Regions from separate parts of the Janthinobacterium darwini genome, predicted to be linked through region 4. Evidence: predicted binding sites of a transcription regulator. Region 4 holds the regulator's gene; each other region holds the start of a gene.
What was found. Region 4 encodes FNR, which switches genes on or off when oxygen is low (the NO sensors DNR and NnrR bind a similar motif). Its sites were predicted from a motif close to TTGATNNNNATCAA; they were not measured.
Positions count from the first base shown of each region.

Region 1: ACQ4WZ_RS19585 (glycine-rich domain-containing protein) is a predicted target of FNR. The motif match lies at 1,400-1,413, and genes of this name have one in related genera.
Region 2: ACQ4WZ_RS24445 (universal stress protein) is a predicted target of FNR. The motif match lies at 1,759-1,772, and genes of this name have one in related genera.
Region 3: cydD (thiol reductant ABC exporter subunit CydD) is a predicted target of FNR. The motif match lies at 1,400-1,413, and genes of this name have one in related genera.

Region 1 covers NZ_JBNYXX010000003.1:264,069-267,249, forward strand. Annotated here, with positions in the region: gene ACQ4WZ_RS19580 (hypothetical protein) at 240-479, shown strand; gene ACQ4WZ_RS19585 (glycine-rich domain-containing protein) at 567-1,283, opposite strand; gene ACQ4WZ_RS19590 (sensor histidine kinase) at 1,471-3,181, opposite strand, start outside.
Region 2 covers NZ_JBNYXX010000005.1:264,289-267,469, forward strand. Annotated here, with positions in the region: gene mltA (murein transglycosylase A) at 24-1,226, shown strand; gene ACQ4WZ_RS24445 (universal stress protein) at 1,267-1,704, opposite strand; gene ACQ4WZ_RS24450 (MFS transporter) at 1,842-3,143, opposite strand.
Region 3 covers NZ_JBNYXX010000001.1:2,651,946-2,655,126, reverse strand. Annotated here, with positions in the region: gene glmM (phosphoglucosamine mutase) at 1-94, shown strand, start outside; tRNA gene ACQ4WZ_RS12190 (tRNA-Pro) at 177-253, shown strand; tRNA gene ACQ4WZ_RS12185 (tRNA-Arg) at 348-422, shown strand; gene ACQ4WZ_RS12180 (hypothetical protein) at 493-672, opposite strand; gene ACQ4WZ_RS12175 (GbsR/MarR family transcriptional regulator) at 782-1,360, opposite strand; gene cydD (thiol reductant ABC exporter subunit CydD) at 1,478-3,178, shown strand; gene ACQ4WZ_RS12165 (amino acid ABC transporter ATP-binding/permease protein) at 3,175-3,181, shown strand, end outside.
Region 4 covers NZ_JBNYXX010000004.1:348,712-351,892, forward strand. Annotated here, with positions in the region: gene ACQ4WZ_RS22855 (response regulator) at 1-975, opposite strand, end outside; gene fnr (fumarate/nitrate reduction transcriptional regulator Fnr) at 1,215-1,973, shown strand; gene ACQ4WZ_RS22865 (FixH family protein) at 1,977-2,501, opposite strand; gene ccoG (cytochrome c oxidase accessory protein CcoG) at 2,556-3,181, opposite strand, start outside.

The DNA of each region.
Region 1 (3,181 bases), on a different contig from region 4:
CTTGCAGCAAATTTTTCCGATTTGAGTTATCCTCTAGCACATTCCAAGTGCGTCAATTCTCTTCAATTATCACAATTTTGCTTTAAGTTACGCAAAAATCAACAATAGCGTGTATTATATTGTTTGTGGCTTAAAAGCCGCATAAGTGATGGCGCTTTTTAGTGTGTTTACCCTGAATTATTGCAGAAGAGACATTCGGTTTCTTTATGCATTAATACAACAAGTACGGATTTTTGATCATGTCTCTCAAACAAATTACTTCTTTGCCTACCTACAACCCGAATCGCGTCCTCGATGCGATCATCGACAAGCTGCAACTGAAAAACGATGCCGCCTTGTCGCGAGCTCTGGAAGTGGCGCCACCTGTTATCAGCAAGATTCGTCACAACACCTTGCCGATCGGCGCCACTATCCTCATCCGCATGCATGAAATCAGCGATTTCAGCATTCGTGAACTGCGCGAGTTGATGGCTGCCTAAGAGCGCCTGACAGACGGTAAACTGAGAGGTGCCGTCTGCGTAAGTCAGGCTTGCCGCGTGCGGCAGCCATAGCTGTTGTCTGCTTTTCTATTGCGGGTCGCGGTTCAGTACCGGACGATCGACATAGAAACGCCCCCTTTCCAGGCCAGTGGTGGACGACTTGACCACCGCTGCGGCCAGTGAGGCGGGCGCGCTGGAAAATGCGGTGTTGGCAGCCCCGGTCGCGCGGCCCGAATACGCCGTCGCCTGCACCGCCGCACTGGAAAACGCCGTTTGCACGGCCCGGCCCGAGTAGGCTGTCGCCTGCACTGCTGCACTGGAAAACGCCGCCTGCACCGCCCGGCCCGAGTAGGCTGTCTCCTGCACTGCCGCACTGGAAAACGCCGCTTGCACGGCCCGTCCCGAATACGCCGTTTCTGCGCGGATATAATCTTCCCCGAACGTTTGCTCATACAGCTGCTTCATGCGCTCGCCCACGCGCTGGTGCGCCGCTTCGTCATCTTCGCCGCGCAAGCCGATGTACGGAAAGTGATGCAGGAAATAACCGAAGACCTGTTCGCAGTCCGCTGCATATTTCAGCGTGTCGAGGATGTGGTAATGCCAGAAGGTATCGACGTCCATCAGCGGCGCCGTTTCTTCTTCCGGAAACTGTTTCATCAGGATCAGGAAGCGCCGGTATTCGAACTCCACCGCATTCGCCTTCTCCAGGCTCCATCCTTCGCCTGACTCCCTGTGCATCAGCTTGACTTTGATCGCGTCCAAATTTAAATCAGCAATTGCCTTGAAACTGTCGTTCGTATCCATGAATGTCCTTTGGTAAAGAGCGTTGTGGGAAATACGGTGCAACAAGGGAGAGTGGTGGGTGTGTCCTCCTTGCAAGTAGTCGAGGAATGCCTAGTCCTTGGCGGGCAGGTGCTAAGTTGTTCTACATCAATATTGCATTTAATGACAAAATACGCAAGCTGAGCTTGCTTCATGCGGGACGTGCCTGTCAGGCGTTGACCCGGCTGTCTTCCTGGTAGGGGAATGCAGTGGCGTCCGCACCCAGCGGCACGCTGACATGCACGCTCATGCCGGCACCGGGGCTGCTTTCTATGTAGAAAGTGCCTCCCAGTAGCTTGATGCGCTCCTCGATCCCCACCAGCCCAAATGAGCCCAGCTTGTTGCGTCCGTCGATGGCCGCGCCCACGCCGTTGTCGCTGACGCACATCGACACGGTATCGCGGCACTTTTCCAGCTTGACTTGCACGCGGCTGGCATTGGCGTGCTGGGAAATATTGCTGAGCGACTCTTGCAGGATACGGAACAGGGCCGTGGCGCACTGGTCGCTCAAATAAATATCGTGATGGCTTTCGCTCACTTCGCAGGCGATGCCCGTGCGCTGGCGAAATTGCGCCACCTGCCATTCGACGGCCGCATTCACGCCCAGGTCCAGCACGGTTGGACGCAAGTCGTTGATGATTTGCCGTACGCTTTTAATCGTAGCGTCGATCTGCTCCAGGGTCGATCTGGCGCGGGCGTTCAGGCGCGGGTGACGGCGCTGCGTGCGCGAGGCCAGCATGTCGGCATCGATGCGCAGCACCAGCAGGTTCTGTCCCAGGTCGTCGTGGATTTCGCGCGCGATGCGCTTGCGCTCTTCTTCCTTGATCTGGTCGGCGTGGGCTGCCAAGCGGCGCAGTTTCTGGTGCGACAGCTGCAGGCGGATCTGGCTGGCGCGCAATTCCTCCGTCATGCCCGTCGCCAGCTGGATGGCGCGCCGGCGCGACGACGCCAGGGTGTGAAACAGCATGTACAGCAGCATGGTGCTGGCAAAACCGGTCAGCAGGGCCAGCCACGGCAGGAAGGCGCCGAAGCGCGTGTACAGGTCGCTCTTGCGCACACTGAACAGCGCTTGCCACGCGCGGCCATTGTGGTCGATCAGCATCGTGCTGCTCAGATACCGCCCCGAGTTGCCGGGCAGCCACCATGGTGCACGCATGCCCCCCGTCGTGCTGTCGAAGATGGGGCGCATGTCGTGCGGCAAGTCCAGCTGTTCGCGCGCTTGCGGGCCGATATCGAACAGGGTCAGGCGGACATTGCGTACTGGCATGTCGGCCAGCGCGCTGCGCATCATCGTCACCAGATCGTAGCCGACGCCGACGGAACCCTGGTAGGCCGCGCGCCTTTGCCCCACCGTGCCAGTGGGCATGCCGAAGCGGTACACGGGCATGCGCATGGCCATGCCCGTCAGCTGCGGCCGCCCTTCCATCGGCACAGGCACGCCGGAATTGCTGATCTGCGCCGTATCGCGCGACTGTGCCAGTGCTTCGGCGATCAGGGGCCGCGAAGCGATGTCATAGCCATACTTTTCCGGGGCGCTGGCAATCGGTTCGAGGTATACCATCACGGAGTAATGGGGGCGCGGCCCGGGCGGATGGATGGCAAACGCCGGATAGCCATCGCGCCCGGGCGGATGGTCGTGCTGCATGGCCGCTTCGAAGGCGGGGCGCTGCGACTCGTCGAGTTCCCGGCTGTAATTGAGATTCATCACCCCCGGATAGTTCTGTTGCAAGTCCATGTTCGCCACGTAGCGGTGGAATTGCTCGCGGCTCACGTGTTCGTTGGCGTGGAACAGGCTAGCCGTGCCGCGCAGCAAGTTGGCATACGACTTGATGCGCGACGCGATGTTTTTCTGGGTAGTGCGCGCCAGATTGTTGAACAGC
Region 2 (3,181 bases), on a different contig from region 4:
CACGCGGTAGTCTACCCGTTTCAATGGGCGCCGTCGCGCTTGCTTTGTCCGCATGCACCACGCCGCCCACGCCGTCCGCTGCCTCCAGCGGCAAGGCGCCCGCCATTGCTCCGACCGTCGTCAAGCCTGTACCTGCCAAACCGGCGGATGCCAAGGATGCCACGGATGTGGCGGCGCCCACTTTCGTGCCCGCCAAGTTTGCCGCCTTGCCAGGTTGGGCCCGCGACGACATGCGCGCCGCCTGGCCAGCGTTCATGGCTTCGTGCGGGGTGCTGGTGAAACGCCCGGACTGGAAGGAGTCGTGCACGATCGCGCGCCAGGTGAATGCGGATAGCGACAAGGCCATCCGCCTGTTCTTCGAGACCTTCTTTGTGCCCAATCAAGTCGTCACCGCCGATGGCGCCAGTACCGGTTTGGTGACCGGCTATTACGAACCGCTGCTGCACGGGGCGCGCAAGCGCGGCGGTCCATATCAGACACCGCTGTACAAGGTGCCCGACGATCTGGTCTCGGTCGATTTGTCCGGCGTATATCCGGAATTGAAGAATATGCGCTTGCGCGGCAAGCTGGTCGGCAAGAAGGTGATACCGTATGCGACCCGTGCCGACATCGAGCGCGCCACGTCCGTCACGGGTAAGGAATTGCTGTGGGTGGATGACGAAGTCGAAGCGTTCTTCCTGCAGGTGCAGGGTTCCGGGCGCGTGCAGCTGACCGATACGCAGGAAACCGTGCGCGTGGCGTACGCGGACCAGAACGGTCACCCGTACAAATCGATCGGACGTTACCTGGTCGACAAGGGCGAGCTGACGCTGAGCCAGGCGTCAGCGCAGGGCATCAAGGCGTGGATCGCCGGCCATCCCACGCGCAAAGATGAATTGTTCAACGCTAACCCGAGCTATGTCTTTTTCAAGGAAGAGCGCCTGCCCGATCCCAAAGTGGGACCGAAGGGCGCATTGGGCGTGCCGTTGACGCCGCAGCGTTCGGTCGCCATCGATTCGCGCTTCCTGCCGCTGGGTGCGCCCGTGTTCCTGTCCACCACGCAATCCAATAGCGAGATTCCCATGCAGCGCCTGGTGATGGCGCAGGATACGGGCGGCGCCATTCGCGGGCCCATCCGGGTCGATTACTTCTTTGGTTTCGGTGCGGAAGCGGCGGAGAATGCGGGCCGCATGAAGCAGAGCGGCGCCGTGTGGGTGTTGTTGCCGAAGCAGGCGCCGGCGCGCTGAGTTTGTCGCGGCGCCGGACGGGGATTGCGCTAGCGCAAGGTTAGCGCAGGACCATGACTGGCAGCTGTGTATGCGCCAGTACTTTTTGCGTTTCGCTGCCCACGAACAGCTTGTTCAAGCCTTTGCGGCCATGCGAGGCCATCAGGATGATGTCGCAATGGTAGGTTTGCGCCGCATTGACGATTTCCTCGTGTGGGCTTGGCGAGACGACGACTACGCCTTCGAAGGGCACGCCGACAGCGCGTGCCGCTTCGCCGATCTTGTCAACGGCGCGTTGCGATGATTCCTGCATTTGTTGCTCGTACAAACCGGCGTCGAGCACGATGCCGCCATCGGCCATCGGCGAGAACGGGAAGGGCTGCACCACGCTGATGGTAACCAGCTTGGCCTTGTTCAATTGAGCGAAGGCGAGGGCCGTCTCGGCGGCTTTGTCGGACAGCGGCGAACCGTCGGTGGGAAATAAGATGGTGTTAAACATGACGTGCTCCTAGAGTGATGTAAGACAGCTTATGGATTTACATCAATGAAAACCTTGATGTAAATCAAACCTCATAGGCTTTGGCATGAATAGTGTCGCCAAGGCAATCTTTCAGCAGTGTATGCCCGTTCGTCGCTTCAGGTGCGCACGCTACGCAGCGGCGTGCCCCACACCATGGCGATGGTCAGTGCAATGCCGCCTGCCGCGATGCACGCCAGGCCATTGCGCACGCCAAAGTGTTGCGCTACCCAGCCGGCAGCCAGCGCGCCCAGCGGCGCCGTCGCCACCGTCAGGAAACGCATGGTCGAGGTCATGCGGCCCAGCATGGGGTCGGGCGTGACCTTCTGGCGCAAGCCCAGGTAGGGAATAAAGAACAGCATCACGCCGCAATCAAAAAAGAACATCAGCACGGCATATGCCACGGCGCTGGCGGCTGTGCTGCCGAACAAGGCGGCGGGGATGGTGGGCGTCAGGGCAAAGCACACGGAGGTGGAAGCGAGTCCGATCAGGATGGTTCTGCCGGCGCCATAGCGGCGCGTCAGCGGCTTGACGATAAAGGCGCTAAGCAGTACGCCGGCGCCACCGAGCATCTGCGTCATGCCCAGCACGCCAGGACTCATGCCCAGGTCGCGCGTGGCGAACAGCACCGTCAAAGCCATGCTGGCGTAAAACAGGAAGTGCCAGATGCCGGCGCCCCAGGCCAGCGCGCGCAGCAGTGGTTCACGCCAGACAAACAGCAAGCCGTCAGCGATGTCGCGCAGGGCGTGCTTGTCGGACGGCGCGGGACGCGGGTCGCGCACGCTCATGGCGCGCAGGTTGCAGACCGAAACTAAATAGCCACAAGCCGTGCACAGGATGGCGACGGGCGCCGACAAGACCTGAACCAGCACGCCGGCCAGGCCGGGACCGATCAGGCGCGAAGCCGATTCGGTGGCGGCAAATTTCGACTGCGCATCGATCAAGCCATCGCGGCCCACCAAAAAGGTCAGGAAAACCTGTTCGGCGCCGCCACCGACAACAAAGCCCGTGCCGATGATGAATCCCACTATATATAACCACGGCATCGACAGCACGCCGCACCAGTAGGCGACCGCCACGCTGGCCAGGGCCAGGCCCGACATGCTTTCGCTGAGCAGCATGATGGGGTGCTTGCTGCGCCGGTCCAGCAGTACGCCGACGGGCAAGCCGAAGAGGGCGAACGGCAGCGCCTGCAGGGCGACCAGCACCCCCATCTGTTCCGGCGTCGCATGCAGTAGCAGCACCGCGCACAGGGGCAGGGCCAGCGAGGTGATCTGGGCGCCGAAGCAATTGAGGCCGTTGCTGAACCATAGGCGGCGAAAATTGACGCTGGCGACGCTGCCGTCGCCGCGCAGGTAGCGGGCGCAGTACTGGAAGAGGGAGGTGAAAATACGCTGCTCGGTAAAGGTGATCGGGCTCACAATAATAGCAGTGCGCCTGTCGCACCGCTGCCGTTAGC
Region 3 (3,181 bases), on a different contig from region 4:
CACCGAACCGCTGATCCGCGTGATGGTCGAGGCGAAAGATAAAGTGCAGGCCGAGAGCATGGCGCGCCGCATTGCCGATAAAGTCGCCGCGTGATAGGCAAGAACCGATAGTTATTTCCATCTAATTCGTCTATGGCAATTGACGAAATTGGGTGGGGGCGTTATTATCTTGTCTTCGGAGTGTGGCGCAGCCCGGTAGCGCACCTGGTTTGGGACCAGGGGGTCCAAGGTTCGAATCCTTGTACTCCGACCAAAGTCATAAGCGGGCTGTCAGAAATGACAGCCCGTTTTCTATTCCGCGCAGGCATTTCATTGCTAGCGCGCATGGATTAAAATACTGCACCTCTCCGCCCATCGTTCAACGGATAGGACAACGGTCTTCTAAACCGTGAATGGGGGTTCGATTCCCTCTGGGCGGACCAGTTTCATACTGGCCACGGCTTGCGCCATGCGGTGGCATCCTTCTCTCTTCCTGTCTATACGCACGCGGCCTTATGGCTGCGCAAACAGCACCACGCTCAGCAAATACAGCAGCGGCACCGCGCACAGCAGCGCAGACAATACGGACAATACTTTCTTGCTCGCCAGGCGTGCCAGGCGCAGCCTTTCACGCGCAGGCAAATGCTGGCGGATCAGGTCGCGCGCGCGTGGCTGGAATGGGGATTCATGCATGGAAGCTCCTTCGCAAGGGTGGCGGTGGTGCCAGCCAGCATAGCGAGAGAGGCATAAAGACGGTGTAAAGAGTCGGGCGCCGCGTGTATGCGGCGTGTAAACGCTGCGCTTATTTCTCGCTGTCGTCGGGACTCTTGCCAAACAGGCGGTCCTTGGCATTAAGCAGCTTTTGCACCTTGGCGCCCATTTTCATCAGTTGCGCCATCGATTCCGGCGACAGGCGCTGCAAGTCGTCGAACCAGGTGTTGGCCAGGTCGACCAGTTCATACATTTCGCGCATGCGCTCTTGCGCATACTGGTCCACGGGTTCCGTGGCCGGCGCCAGCAGCGATTCGCGCAGCACTGTCAGGGTGGGCGCCACTTCGCGGCGGCGGCGTTCGGCGGCCACCACGCGGAAGATTTGCCACACATCGCCCAGCGAGGAAAAATATTCGCGCCGGTCGCCGGGGATGCGCGACTGGCGAATCAAGCCCCAACCTTGCAATTCCTTCAAACCGATGCTGACGTTCGAGCGTGAAAAACTCAGGTGTTCCGCGATTTCGTCCGCGTGCAAAGGAAGCTCCGAGACAAACAACAAGGCGTACACTTGTCCCACCGTACGGTTAAAGCCCCAGCGGCTGCCCATCTCGCCGAAATGGCTGACAAAGGTCAGGATCAGCGGCGTCATGTGGATATTTTGAGTTTTCATAATTATCTGAATTTTTTCACGCCACACCCGCAGGGTCAATTGATTTATGTCATGTTTCGCAGTATTATACAAAAAATCGAATTTACAGAAAATTCTGAAAACTCAAAAAGTTTAGAGATGCCTTCCACGCCACTATCCTTGCCCCGCTTTATTCTTCCCCGTGTTGCCAGCCTGGCGCAAGGTGGTGCCGCCTTGCTGTGGCTGCCGCAAGCGGCCTTGCTGGCCTGGGCCGTGCAAGACATGCTCGACGGTGCGCCTTGGCGCGCGGCCCTGCTGCCGGCCGCTGGCGTGCTGCTGCTGGGCGTACTGCGCGCCGGCTGTGAAGCGTGGGGCGCGCGGCGCATGTATGCTGCGGCGCGCGAGCACCTGTCCAGCCTGCGCGGGCAAGTGGCGCAGGCGCTGGCGCGCCGTTCGCCGCTTGACCGCCAGCGCGCGCAGTCGGGCCAGGCGGCCAGCGTCATCGCCGAGCAGGCCGAAGCCATCGTGCCGTATCTGGTGCGCTACAAGCCCGCGCGCTGGAAGGTGATGCTTGTGCCCCTCGTGATCCTCGCCGTGGTGACGCCGCTGTCATGGATTGCCGCCTTGATCCTGCTCATCGCCGCGCCCCTGATTCCCGTCTTCATGGCCCTGGTGGGCATGGGCGCGCAAGCGGCCAGCCGCGCGCAGATGGTGGAAATGGGCAGCATGAACGCCTTTCTGCTGGACCGCCTGCGCGGTCTGGCCACCTTGCGCGCGCTCGATGCCGTCGACGCCACGGCCGCAAGGCTGGATGTCTCGTCGCAATCCGTGCGCCGGCGCACGATGGTGGTGCTGCGCATCGCCTTCCTGTCGTCCGCCGTGCTGGAATTGTTTTCCGCGCTGGGCGTGGCCATGGTGGCGGCGTTCATCGGTTTCTCCTTGTTGGGCAGCATCAATTTCGGTACCTGGGGTCGGGAACTGAGTCTGGGGCAGGGCTTGTTCATCTTGCTGCTGGCGCCCGCATTCTTCGAGCCGCTGCGCGAACTGGCCGCCGTCTGGCACGACAAGGCGGCCGGCGAAGCGGGCTTGGCCGGCTTGCACGACTTGGCGGGGGAGGGCGTGCCCTTGCCTGGCGCCGGGGTGGCAGTTGCTGCCGTTTCTGCCGCCGCCATGGCGGTGGCGCCACCTCCCGCCGTCGAGATCCATCAACTGCGCTTTGCCCACCCTGGCGAAGCGCCCGTGTTCGAGCAGTTCAAGCTGACTGTGCGCGCCGGCGAGCACGTGGCGCTGGTGGGCGCCAGCGGTGCCGGCAAGACCACCTTGCTGTCTTTGCTGGCCGGCTTGCTGCCCGTCAGCGGCGGCGAGATCCGCATCGGCGGCGTCCGGCTGAATGACAGCACCGTCAATACCTTGCGCCAGCGCATGGCCTGGATGGGCCAGCGTCCGCACGTGTTTGCCGCTTCCGTCAGCCAGAACGTGACCCTGGGCCGCGTTGGCGCAAATGCCGCGCACGTGACGCAGGCGCTGCACCTGGCCGATCTGGCCGCCGTGGCGCAGGCGCAGCCGGCCGTCATTCTCAGCGATGGCGGCCAGGGCTTGTCCGGCGGCGAAGCCGTGCGCCTGGCGCTGGCCCGCGTGGCCCTGCATCCGCACGCCGATTTGCTGCTGGTCGATGAACCGACGGCCCACCTGGACAGCGAAACGGCGGCACGCGTGACCGATGCCTTGCTGGAATTGGCCAAGGGCAAGACGATGATTGTCGCCACGCATGACCCCGTGCTGGCTGGCCGTTTGCAGCGCACGGTGCAGGTCGATGCGCAGGCGCAAGTGCAGGAGCATAAGGAAGAAGCGCGCGCATGAAAA
Region 4 (3,181 bases):
GGTGCGCAGGGCCAGCAGGGTATCGCGCAGGCGCACCAGCGGCGACAGCAGGCGCACGGTAACCCAGCCCAGAACAAAAGCGGCCAGCAGCGAAGCGAGGATGCTCCACAGCACCAGCCGGTACAGCACGCCATCAAACGGTTCGAAGGCGTCCTCGATGGGTAGCGAGGCGGCCAGCAGCCAGTTCACCGATTTCAGGCGCTTGAAGCTGTTGACGGCCGTGATGCCGCGGCTGTTGGTGCTGACCATGCTGCCTTCGCCATCGTCCTTCAGCATCTGGGTGGTCGTCAGGTTGGCGTTCGGCTGGCGCGGCTGCAGCAAACGGCTGGTATCGGGGTGCAGCACGTAGCGCGGCACGGCGCCGCGCGTGAGAATGAAGTAATAGCCGCTCTTGCCGATCTTTTCCGAGCGCAGGCGCCCCAGCAGGTTGTCCTTGTACAGGCGCAGCACGCCGATCACCACACCGGCCACCTGGCCATCGGCGGTGAGCACGGGCGCCACCATCTGCACGATGGGCATGCCGCTCGATTTGCCCAGCATCGGCTCGGTGATCATGGGCTGGCGTGTGCGCAGGACGGTCTGGAAATACTCGCGCTCGGCAACATTGATGCCGGCGCGGCCCGTGACCAGCGGCATGTCGGCCACGATGGCGCCTTGCGCATCGAGCACCAGCACGTCGTCGAACAGCACCAGCATCGAGCGGCGCGAATAGTATTCGCGCAGCTTGGCGGGTTGGGCGATCAATTCCGGCGGCTGCTGCCTGGCCGTCAGGGTGACGATTTGCAGCAGCATGCCCAGCTTGTCGTCGAGCTCGGCGGCGGTGCGGGTGATCAGGGCAGATTGCTGGCTCAGCAGTACTCGCGTGAAGTCAGCGCGCATGTGCTGCAACTGGATCATGGTGACCAGTGCGATCATGGCGATCGAGGTCAGGCTGGTGGCCAAGGCGACTTTTGCTTTGATGCCGAGAGGCTTCATGATTTCCTTTTCAGTACCGGGCGGCACAGGCGGCAGATAATGCTGTCAGGAATTTTCCTATCAATACATCAACTTGGCAAGCGGTGCCGCGCAAATTGCCCTCGCTGCAAGGGCTTTTGACGATGTTGCCATATAATTAAAGTCAGAACGTCGTTTATTCAGCGCAATTGGGGTGAAATTGGCACACGGCAACCGTGTATGCAGTAAACTCGGTATTGCATTTTCTAAAAGGTACCGACATGACTGAAGCGCTCCTCACTCCCACCTTGCCCACAGTGACCGTGGAAGCGTTGCGTGCGCGATGCTCGACCTGCAGCATGCATCAATTGTGCCTGCCGATGGGCCTCGATGTGGGCGACATGGACAGGCTGGATCAGATCATCGGCCGCCGCCGCAAGATCGTGCGCGGCGCCTCGCTGTTCCGCATCGGCGACTCGTTCCAGAACCTGTACGCGATCCGCCTGGGGCACTTCAAGACGTACCAGATCAATCCGGGTGGCGAAGAGCAGGTGACGGGCTTCCAGATGGCAGGAGAACTGCTGGGCATGGACGCCATCAGCGCCGACCGCCACCACTGTAATGCGGTAGCGCTGGAAGATAGCGAAGTGTGTGAAATCCCGTTTTCCAGCCTGGAACAATTGCTGGGCAGTATGCCTACCCTGCTGCGCCATTTCCACCGGATGATGAGCCAGGAAATCACGCGCGAGCAAAGCGTCATGCTGTTGCTGGGCAATATGCAGGCGACGCAGCGCTTTGCCGCCTTCATCGTCAACCTGGCCTCGCGCTATGAGGCGCGCGGCTATTCGGGCAGCAATTTCCAGCTGCGCATGTCGCGCGAGGAAATCGGCAACTACCTGGGCCTGACCATCGAAAGCGTCAGCCGCTTATTGTCCAAATTCAAGAAGGAAGGCTGGCTGCGCGTCTCCAACCGCGAGATCGAGATCTTGCAGCCGGCCAAGTTGAAGGCCATTACGGCCGGTACGGACGTCTGCAAGTAAGTCTTACAGCTCTTCATCCGCGTGCAGCGCGATGCTGCGCTGCAGCGGCCAGGTCCAGATGCCGGACAGGCGCCACTCGCGTTTGTCGTTTTCCACCAGCACTTGCCAGCGGCTGCGCTCGAGCATCGGCAGCGCTACCGAGAAGTTGCCGGCCGCATCGGGCTGCACCAGCAGCTTGATATCTTTTTCCGGCAAGGTCGCATGCGCCAGATGCAGCTGCAGCGGACCCTGGTAAGCCTTGCCGAAGCTGTGCACGGAACCACTGAGGCGCGCTGACGCCACGTCATACGACAGGCTGGTATCCATCGCCAGGTCGCTGGCGACAGTATCGCGCCGCAAGTCCTGGTTGATCGCCTTTCCCTGCTTGTAGTAATCGCCCACCACCAGCGCATCAGGCTGCGTAAACGCGATATAGCCCATGAAGCTGCCGACGACCACGGACAGGCCGGGACCGATCATCAGCAGCCATGGCCAGCGATGCTTGTACCACGGGGCAACGGGGGCTTGCAGCTTGAGACTGTCGGACATGATATTTCTCCTGTTTAATCGGCCAATCCCCATCCGGGGACTGGCCTTCCTACATTAGCGCGGTACGATGAATACCGCGCTTTCACGCACATGCAACGATGGGTCGTCCAGCGAGTGCAATTCGATCGCAATCTTGTTCGAGCCCTTCTCGCCCACGCCGTGCGGCACGCGCAGGCGGATCGGCCAGCCCAGCGTTTCCGTCGGCTGCAAGGTCACTTCTTCGCGCGTCAGCAAGGTCAGGCCCGGCAAGCCGGAAGCGCTGATTTTAAAATGCTGGGTTTGCTCCGAGGTGTTCATGATCTGCAAGCGGTAAACGTTTTCGATCATGCCGTCTTCCACTTCGCGTCCCATCGAACCGCGGTCGCGGATCACGTCCATTTTCAGGGGCGTGCGCAGGGCCAGCGAAGTACACACGGCGATGATGATCAGGGCCAGGATGGAAGTGTAGATCAGCACGCGCGGGCGCATGGCGCGCTGGCGGATCTGCTTCGAACTGAAGTTGTTTTCCATCGCATGGTCGGTACTGTAGCGTACCAGTCCCCGCGGCCGGTCGACCTTGTCCATCACGCTGTTGCAGGCGTCGACGCAGGCGGCGCAGCCGATGCATTCATACTGCAGGCCGTTGCGGATATCGATGCCGGTCGGACACACTTGTACGCACAGGGTGCAGTCGATGCAGT